One region of the Lactiplantibacillus sp. 30.2.29 genome, then DNA from elsewhere that is predicted to be linked to it. Evidence: predicted binding sites of a transcription regulator. Region 1 holds the regulator's gene; the other holds the start of a gene.

Region 1 (4,957 bases):
GAATTGATGAGATTCACCAGTAGTGCGCCTTGCGTTAATTATTTGGCATTAAAGATGATTTAAACGTGCCTGTTGGTCGGTTTACTGTTCGTCTGCCGAGACGCGTTCTATTCCGACCTCCGGGGCCGGCTGACAACGCTGGAACAGGGCGGACATCGATTTGAACTCACGCAGAAACCCACTGCGCAATTTCAAATACGAGTCTTCTTCTAGCCCGGGAAATTCACCCGGACAAGAAGAATTTCGCCCTTGAGCATTGTCAGCCAGCCCCTACAGTCGGGAACCCGCTCGAATGGCAGATGAACGGCCACCTATCTAGGTACAATTGACCACTGAATATTAGGTTTCTGGTCCTTCAGGCAAGCTCTCAAACGGGATCAATGCTGAATTATGGCATCTAGTTACTGAAAAGATTACCTGAATGCGATTCACGAATCTCAATGTCAGCTAGTCTTGCGTTTAGTCGAATAAATTGTCTTCACTTATAATTCAAGACTTTGCTATCCCGGGTGATTAGAGGAAGTTTTGACAATCTCAGTGAAACCGCGTGTTCGAAGTCTTAAATCATGGGTCAGGATGCTTGGTTATTGTTAGAACCAGTCTGACAGTTTATTTCAACATTCCTGTATACTAAGGAACCAACAACTAATCTAACAAAAAAGTTGGGCCCGCCCACGTCCGCCTTTCGAATCATATCCAGGCTGGAAGGTGTTTCTGACAATGCTCAGTGGTGAAATTCCACTTAGCAAGCGTTCTTGGCTTGGTTAGTGGAAGACCAGTATTTAAGACGTGGTTTTTCGGCTTAAATCTGTGTCCACCACGTTCCAGTATTGTCAGAAATGCCTGTAAGCCGGTGTAGGACGCACACGATTCTGCAAATTTACGCCAACTCGTACTTGTTCCCAGCGGGTCTCAGCTGGCAGCTCCTGAATTTAGAGAATAGCACGTTTAAATCATAATTCATGACGAACAATCTATATATGAAGTATCTGTTCAAAATGACGTTAAGCGTGGCCGGTCGTAAATAAACAAGTGGCGTATTAGTCGAAATTCAGGCGGACAACCTGTAGTATAGAAACTCAAGCTGTTGGATAAACGACGAGTCCCAGACAAAGTTGACCAAATTCAGACGCCAACACTTGACATATTTTAAATAGGTAGTTGAATGAATATGAAGGCCTAACAAAGTTAACGAATCAGGGTCGAAAATCCGGTCCAATCAATTGAAAGCAAGTGCTTGGCGTGCTATGCTGTAACAACCGTTAAGCACATGCTGGGTCGCCAGTTGGGTGAAATTCTTTGCTTTTTTCCATTATCCTCGTATAATAAAAGTCAATATTAGTCAAAGATAATGAAAAGGGTGAAGCACATGCAAAGTCAAAATATCTCGGATATTATTGAAAAGTATTTAAAAAGTATTTTGGCGGACTCGGAGCATGTTGAAATTCGGCGTTCAGAAATTGCCGACCTTTTCAACGTGGTACCCTCACAGATTAATTATGTGATTAAAACGCGGTTTACGATCCAAAATGGTTACTTAGTTGAAAGTAAGCGTGGCGGTGGCGGTTATATTCGCATTGAAAAGGTTAATTTGGTCGATGATGCTGATGTGTTGGATGCCCTCATTCAAGTGATCGGCGATTCCATCACACAACGGGATGCCTACGCAGTTGTTCAGAGTCTGTATGAGGACGACGTTTTAAATCGTAGGGAAGCGCAGTTGATATTAGTGGCAATCGATCACGACACGTTAGGACTGACGGACCGAGACCTTGAAAATAGTCTCCGGGCTCGAATAATTATCGGGATTTTGAACCACTTGCGTTACGAAAGCTAAAGAAAGCGAGGAATCGCAATGGATAACTTATTTACACCTAGTGCCAAAAGTGTGCTAGTACTAGCACAGGAACAGGCCAAATATTTTAAGCATCAGGCAGTCGGTACGGAACATTTGTTATTAGCACTAGCCATCGAAAAGAACGGTATTGCTAATAAAGTCTTGCAACAGTACGCTGTGAGCGAAGATGACATCCGTGAAGAAATTGAACGGTTCACTGGCTACGGGACGTTGAGCAATATTGGCAAAGATACGTATTTGCCATATTCACCAAAGGCTAAGGAGATTTTATCCGTTGCTGGTGATGAGGCCAAACGGCTTGGCGCCAACAAGATTGGGACTGAACACTTCTTGTTAGCGATGCTCTCTGATGAAAGTATCCTCTCCTCGCGTATTTTGATGAATTTGAACTTAGATTTGAGTCAAACACGCAAAGTTGTTTTGCGTAAACTTGGTGTCAGTGATGCGATGAGTAAGCGTAAGGGCAGTGCGGCTAACCGTGGTGGTAAGAAGACGGAAGGCACACCGACCTTGGACTCCTTGGCGCGTGATTTGACGCAGCTGGCGAGTGAACAGGAAATGGATCCAGTTGTGGGCCGTTCCAAAGAAGTTAAGCGGGTCATTCAAATCTTGTCACGGCGGACGAAAAACAATCCAGTCTTGATTGGTGAACCCGGCGTTGGTAAGACGGCGATCGCTGAAGGGCTGGCACAAAAGATCGTTGCTGGCGACGTACCGAATGACATGGCTGACAAACGGCTGATGATGCTTGATATGGGCTCACTAGTTGCCGGAACCAAGTATCGTGGTGAATTTGAAGACCGCTTAAAGAAAGTGATCGACGAAATCTACAACGATGGGCATGTCATCTTATTCATCGATGAATTGCATACCTTGATTGGTGCCGGTGGTGCTGAAGGGGCCATTGATGCTTCTAACATTTTGAAGCCAGCATTAGCACGAGGCGAACTCCAAACCATTGGGGCGACGACCTTAAACGAATATCAAAAGTACATTGAATCCGATGCCGCACTTGAACGGCGGTTTGCCACGGTCATGGTCAATGAACCGACTGAAGATGAAGCGGTTGAGATTCTCGATGGCTTGCGGCCACGGTATGAAGAACATCATCACGTGACAATTACTGATGAAGCCGTCAATCAAGCGGTGAAGTTGTCCAGTCGCTACATCAGTGATCGGTTCTTACCAGATAAGGCGATTGATTTGATGGATGAAGCGGCGGCGAAAGTCCGCATCGACCAGATGGATCAACCGACTAAGTTGTCCAAGAACCAGGACAAGCTCGCGCAGTTACGTGAAGAAAAGGAAACGGCGATTGAAGCTCAGGACTTCGAACAAGCCGCGGATATTCGCAAGCAGGAAATGCAACTCAAGCAACGTTTGGATCGCATTGAAGCTGATGAAGAAGCACAAATCACTGAAGGCGACACACCGCACTATGACTTACAAGTGACCGGAGAAGATATTGCCCAAGTGGTTGCTGAATGGACGGGTGTCCCACTAACCCAATTGCAAAAATCCGAAAGCGAACGCTTAGTTAACTTGGAAAAGATTTTGCATGAACGGGTCGTCGGTCAACCAGAAGCCGTTTCTGCAGTAGCACGGGCCATTCGCCGGGCGCGGAGTGGATTGAAAGATCCAAGCCGGCCAATTGGTTCCTTCATGTTCCTTGGCCCGACTGGGGTTGGTAAGACCGAATTAGCGAAGGCCTTAGCTGCAGCCATGTTTGGGTCAGAGGACAACATGATTCGGATCGATATGTCTGAATACATGGAACGGTACTCGACCAGTCGTTTGATTGGGTCAGCACCCGGCTATGTCGGCTACGATGAAGGTGGTCAGTTAACTGAAAAGGTACGCCAGAAGCCATACTCAGTCGTGCTGTTTGATGAAGTTGAAAAGGCTCATCCAGACGTATTCAACATTCTGTTGCAAGTCTTGGATGATGGCTACTTGACTGATTCGAAAGGCCGCAAAGTCGACTTCCGAAACACGATTCTCATCATGACGTCGAACTTAGGGGCCACGACCTTGCGGGATGAAAAGTCCGTTGGGTTCGGTGCTACTGATAAGGCTAATGATTACAATGCAGTTGCGGCGACGATTCGTGCTACCTTGAAGCAGACGTTCCGGCCAGAATTCTTGAACCGGATCGATGAGACGATTGTCTTCCATTCATTGAATAAGGAAGAGTTACACGAAATCGTTAAGTTGATGTCACAAGAAATCGTGAACCGGGTTGCGCAACAGGGTATCAAGATCAAAATCACGCCAGCCGCCATTGATGTGGTTGCCAAGGCTGGGTTTGACCCTGAATACGGTGCACGGCCAATTCGCCGGGCATTGCAAACTGAGATTGAAGACCGGTTAAGTGAAGAATTATTAACGGGTGCGATCAAGGTCGATGACCAAGTCACGATTGGTGCCAGCAAAGGTGCCATCACCATTAATATTAAAAATCAACCGAAAACAGACGGTCGTTCGACGGTCTCATCAAAATAGGTGAATGATACAGTGGACGTTTGGAGCCGGGGTTGGCTTCAGGCGTCTTTTTTTGAGCGATGGAACCTGAATTGTTTCACAGCCCGGATTTCCGTAGCGCGTGAGTGTGGCCACTTAAAGCACCGACTGATGAAATTCCTGATGAAGTAGCCATGGCTATCCATGGCCGCTGGATTATCGGACTTCTTCGTGGGTCGGGATTAACGATCACGCCAATCCGAATGCATTCAGCGAGTTTTGCGGCTGGTGGTTCGCTACTGATTGGTGTAAATTATAATAGGAAATAAAAGATGAAAGAAGATGATGACATGACGACGCGAGCCGAACAAATGGCGAAGACGCACCAAGCAATTTTAGATACGGCACGAGAACTGTTCTTGAAGAACGGGTACGCCGCGACGAGTACGCGGGACATCGCCAATGCGATTGGGATTACTCAGCCGGCACTGTATCACCATTTCAAAGATAAGGAAGTTATTTTTCTAGCGGTGATTACAACGGTTGGCGCAGAAATTAAAGCTGGGATTGAGGAAATTCAGGCCCGCACGGATTGGTCACCACTCGAACAATTGACGGAAGTGTCACTACTACTGACGC
Region 2 (4,957 bases), on a different contig from region 1:
CAATAAGTTGGAAGCCGTCGAATTGAAATATGCCGATCATATCTATTCAGAAGTATTAGCGGATACGTACCAAGATTTCATCAAGATTTTAGTACCAGACCAGTTGCCGCGCTTTGAAATCATGTCGAGTGACTTGCGGCCGTTATTGGCAAAAAATCCTGGGCTGCGAATCCGGTTGGCAGCAATCGTTAACCGTAATTTTAAACTCGATGCGCAGGGCTATGAACACGTGATGGATGCACCGCTCAAAGAAATTAAGCAAAAATACCAATTTTATCGGGAAAACTTTTAGCGAACTTTTAATGAAGGGAGCGGTGCAAGATGGCCGTTGATGCACAGTTAGGAACTGAAGCTTTTGAAAAAGTTATTTTTATGTTAGACGTGGTCCCAACCGCGAACAATATCCAGGAATTTGCGCTGCAGGGCAATCTGTATCCAGAGCCGATCGACGAGACGGCGTGGGCGCTGCCAGGTTATTTATCGGATGATTATAACGTCTTCTTGGTATTTGCGCCCAACGTCTTAAATCACTGGACAGTCACCTGCGCACAAGTCAAGATTGAAAATGGGCATGACATCACCGAGATGAGTAACGTGGTCCCAACTGGAACTGGGATGAACGCGATTGCCCATGCTAGCAAAGCTGGGGCGATTGAACTGTTGGCGTACTTTAAGACGCTGGAAGCAAATGGGCTCGGCCACTTTGATGATGAAATCTGGAAGTATGTTGAGTGAAATTTGAGAAAAATTTGTAAATTTTGTTAGTAAAATATCATAGTTGTTCGGCAGTCATAATTGATAGATTGCTGAACAACTTTTTTTTGTTTAATATATTCAATAAACAAATAAAAAATATCGATAGTCAAATATTGATTATCGTTTATCGATATGATATCTTAATAGTAAAGATACGGGGGTGTAATTATGTCAAGAATGATGAAGTTGGGAACTGAAACGTTAAGCGTGATTTTGTGGTTCGCATCAATATTAATTTGGTTTGGCATTTTTGTTCCGATTGAGGACATCTTTAATTATTTTTCAGGCGATACGACGAGTTATATTTTACACAGTGATGACTTTATGATGCCGATTAGGACCCATGAAGCAAGCGCGAATATGATTGCTAGTTTTCCAGCGGGAATTTATACGATTCTGATGGTTGTTGGTTATATTCTGATGCTGGTTGGTGTATTTATGGTTATTCAGGGAGTTTCAGCGATTGTCAGAAACATTCAGGAACAAGTCTATTTTTCTACTGAAAACAGTCAACAGATGAATCGAATTGTAAAAGGTCAGATATGGATACTGGGCTCGTCGTTGCTAATGGCTTGTGCAAATCAATTGATGGTTAGTTGGCTATACCGGATCAGTCGATTTGGTTTGGGATGGGACAACTTGGTGAGCGCTTTTGTCGAACTAATTATCTTTGCCCTAATTGCCATGGTATACACCCGAGCCGTCAACATGAAGACTGAAAGTGATTTAACCATCTAAAAAGGAGAGTTGTCGTAATGATCAAGATCACCTTGAACGTCGTCATGGCAGAACGTAATATAACGACCAGTGAATTAGCTAAGCGAGTTGGTATTACGCCAACCAACATTTCAATTTTGAAGACTGGCAAGGCTAAAGCAATCCGGTTCAGTACATTAGAAAAGATTTGCGCGGTCTTGGAGTGTCAGCCAGGTGACATAATCATTTACGTCGATGATAACTAGAGGTTGCCAATCATTAGAAATTCTTAGCAAATTTCCAAGCACAAACTATTTTACCTTCTTTGACTAATTTGATAAACTTAGGATAAGAAAGTTGAGGTGACTGATTGAGATGGCTAGTCATAGGCAAATGATTGACAAACTAGTGTGAGGAAGTTGCTAGCGCTGTATGCGTTAGTAACGATTCACTAACTCAATTTTAATCTTAACTCGGGAAACGTAACGAGTAGTCAATTTTAGGTGAAAGAGGGATTCTATGAACAATTTTCAAAATGACCCACAACCACGGACCATTAATACGCAAGTTGGGCTCCGTAGTTTCTTAACAAAAATGTATGGGTTCATGACGGTTGCTGTGTTGGTTTCAGCCTCGACCGTTTACTTATCAATGACCATGTTCCAGGCACAAATTTACGCTGCCTTCAATGCTCATCCAATCATGGCGCTGGTTATTTTCATTGTTAGCATGTTCGTCATGATTGGCGGGATTCAAGCCAATGCAACGCGTAATCCAGCAATGAGTTTTACCTTGCTGATGCTGTTCTCAGTGGTCTTTGGGGTCGAAATGTCGATCATCTTATCCTTATACACGGGTGCGGTGATTACCGGGGCCTTCGTTGCTGCTGGTGCAGTTTTCGCCACGATGGCTGTCATTGGGACGACCACTAAGCGTGATATTTCACGGATCGGTAGTCATCTGATTGCCGCATTAATCGGTTTGTTTGTGGCTTCCATCGTTAACATGTTCTTACAAAGCGCCATGATTAGTTATATCTTCTCATACATCGGTGTCTTGATTTTCGCCGGTTTATCCATGTGGGATGCTAATCGGATGCGGGACATGTATTTACAATATGGTGACCAAGTTTCATCTACTGGTTTAGCCGTTACCGGAGCCTTACAACTTTATTTGGATTTCGTTAACTTGTTCTTATACTTCGTCCAAATCTTCGGTGGCTCAAGCCGCGACTAATCATTAACAGAATAAACTTCAAATTAGACACGCTAGCCCGTTCGGTTAGGGTGTCTTTTCGTTAGTATGCCGATATGGGCCAGCTGGTGGTTATGAGTTGTGATGCATAATTATTGAAACATGCGTCAATATGCGTCGTGCTAGTTATTATTTAGCATAAAAGCTGATTGAAACGTGCTAGTTGGATTGTTGTTCGTCAGCGGAGGTCGGGACCCCGCTCGAATGGCGGATGAACGGTCACCTTTTTTTGGTGCAATTGACCATCGATTATTCAGTAGCTGGACCTTCGGGTAAACTTTTGAAATCAGCATAGATGATGGTTTATTGAGCTTAAAGACTTATCTAATTTCAATGCTGAGTATGATGGTTTCAAGAATGTGCACTAATTTTAGAGACACTATCCTTGAAGTTAGTGCATAGAATTCCCCTTCGTTTGGACTTAGGCTTTGTCGTCTTATACGAGTAGAAAAAGTTCTGACAATATTCAGTAATGCTACCGACTCCTATGATTGGAACGTGAGTATGATAGCCTTTACCCGAAACAAATCTTAAAGTTCATTACCAAAATGACTATTTACTAAGAATCGACGAGCAGTTCATTTAAAGTTGGGTCCGCACATGTCCGCCTTTCGACTACTATCCCGGCTGGAAGGCATTCTGGGCAAGGCCCAGTGGTGAAATCTCACTTAGCAAGCGTTTTTGGCTTGGTTAGTGAAAGACCAGTATTTAAGACGTGGGCTGTCGGCTTAAATCTGTGTCCACCACGTTCCGGCCATTGCACAGAATGCCTGGAAGCCGGTGTAGGAAGCATCTACTACAGCAAGTTTACGGTAACTCGCACTGTTTCCAGCGGGTCCCAGCTGGCAGCACTTGAACTTAGAAAATGGCACGTTTTAATCATGATTCATAACACACAATGCGTGTCAATGTTCAAAGTCAAAGGCGGCCAGCTCACTAACAAACAGAAAATCTATGATTTACCGGGTTTTCAGTGGGCCGAACTCCCGTTTTAGGTGATTGTTTGGTACAATTATAAGGGTAAACCACTTGTTAGTGGACCACATACTGGTCGCAAAATCAGTTCGGTGCAAAATGACTGATAACACTGATGAGCATTGCATGATATCGATAACTTAAAATTAAGAGACGGGGAGCAAACCAATGGCAAAAAAATTATTACTGATTGATGGTAACAGTGTGGCGTTTCGGGCGTTCTTTGCCTTGCATAACCAACTGGAACGGTTCGTAAATCCGGATGGCTTGCATACAAACGCTATTTATGGCTTTAATACCATGCTTGACCACATGATCAAGGCCGTGGACCCCACCGATATGCTGGTGGCTTTTGATGCGGGTAAGACTACGTTTAGAACCGCCATGTATGATAACTATAAGGGCGGTCGCGCCAAGACCCCAAGTGAGTTCTCTGAGCAGATGCCATATATTAAGCAATTATTAGACGCTTATGGCATTAAACATTATGAATTAAAAGATTATGAAGCCGATGATATTATCGGGACGCTGGCTGGGCAGGCTGATCAAGCGGGCTATACGACGACGATCGTTACTGGTGATCGTGATTTGACCCAGTTGACGACGGAACGGACGACGGTGGCAGTGACCGTTAAAGGGGTTTCAGAAGTTGAACGCTACACCCCAGAACACGTTACAGAAAAATTAGGCATCACGCCGGCACAAATCATTGATATGAAGGGGCTAACGGGTGATACTTCAGATAATTATCCTGGTGTGACCAAGGTCGGCGAGAAGACAGCGCTGAAATTGCTGAAACAATACGGGTCGATGGAAGGTATCTATGAAAACATCGATGCGATGAAGGCCAGCAAGATGAAGGAACATCTGATTGAGGACCGCGAACAGGCGGCTCAAGCCAAGGTGCTCGCAACCATCAAGCGGGATGCACCGATTGAGGTTCAGTTATCGGATTTGACTTATAATGGCCCTGATTTGGACCAGTTGGCCGCATTCTATCAAACGATGGATTTTCAGTCATTTTTGAAGAAGTTGCATCTGCAATCTGACGAACCAGCGACACCAATCGAATACACTGTTTTGACCAAAGACAATTTGGATGAATTACAACAATTTACGACCAATGTCGACTTCTATCTTGAAATGCCGACACCAAACTACCACACCTCCGCCTTCGCTGGTTTTGCGATTGGTGCGGATGGCCATTGGTATATTAGTCGTGATGTTGAATTGTTGATGCAACCCGCAGTCAGCGAGCTTTTGACTAGCGATACGC

Evidence for each region. Region 1 encodes CtsR, which represses protease genes until heat stress. Its sites were predicted from a motif close to TTGGTCAAAAAAGGTCAAANA; they were not measured.
Region 2: KGF65_RS10465 (Bax inhibitor-1/YccA family protein) is a predicted target of CtsR. The motif match lies at 1,765-1,785, and genes of this name have one in related genera.

Annotation. Positions count from the first base shown of each region.
Region 1 is NZ_JAGYGU010000007.1:45,439-50,395, reverse strand. It holds gene KGF65_RS05375 (CtsR family transcriptional regulator) at 1,370-1,837, shown strand; gene KGF65_RS05370 (ATP-dependent Clp protease ATP-binding subunit) at 1,856-4,360, shown strand; gene KGF65_RS05365 (TetR/AcrR family transcriptional regulator) at 4,669-4,957, shown strand, end outside.
Region 2 is NZ_JAGYGU010000017.1:9,616-14,572, reverse strand. It holds gene KGF65_RS10485 (hypothetical protein) at 1-292, shown strand, start outside; gene KGF65_RS10480 (hypothetical protein) at 322-735, shown strand; gene KGF65_RS10475 (DUF2975 domain-containing protein) at 925-1,494, shown strand; gene KGF65_RS10470 (helix-turn-helix transcriptional regulator) at 1,512-1,718, shown strand; gene KGF65_RS10465 (Bax inhibitor-1/YccA family protein) at 1,972-2,688, shown strand; gene polA (DNA polymerase I) at 3,850-4,957, shown strand, end outside.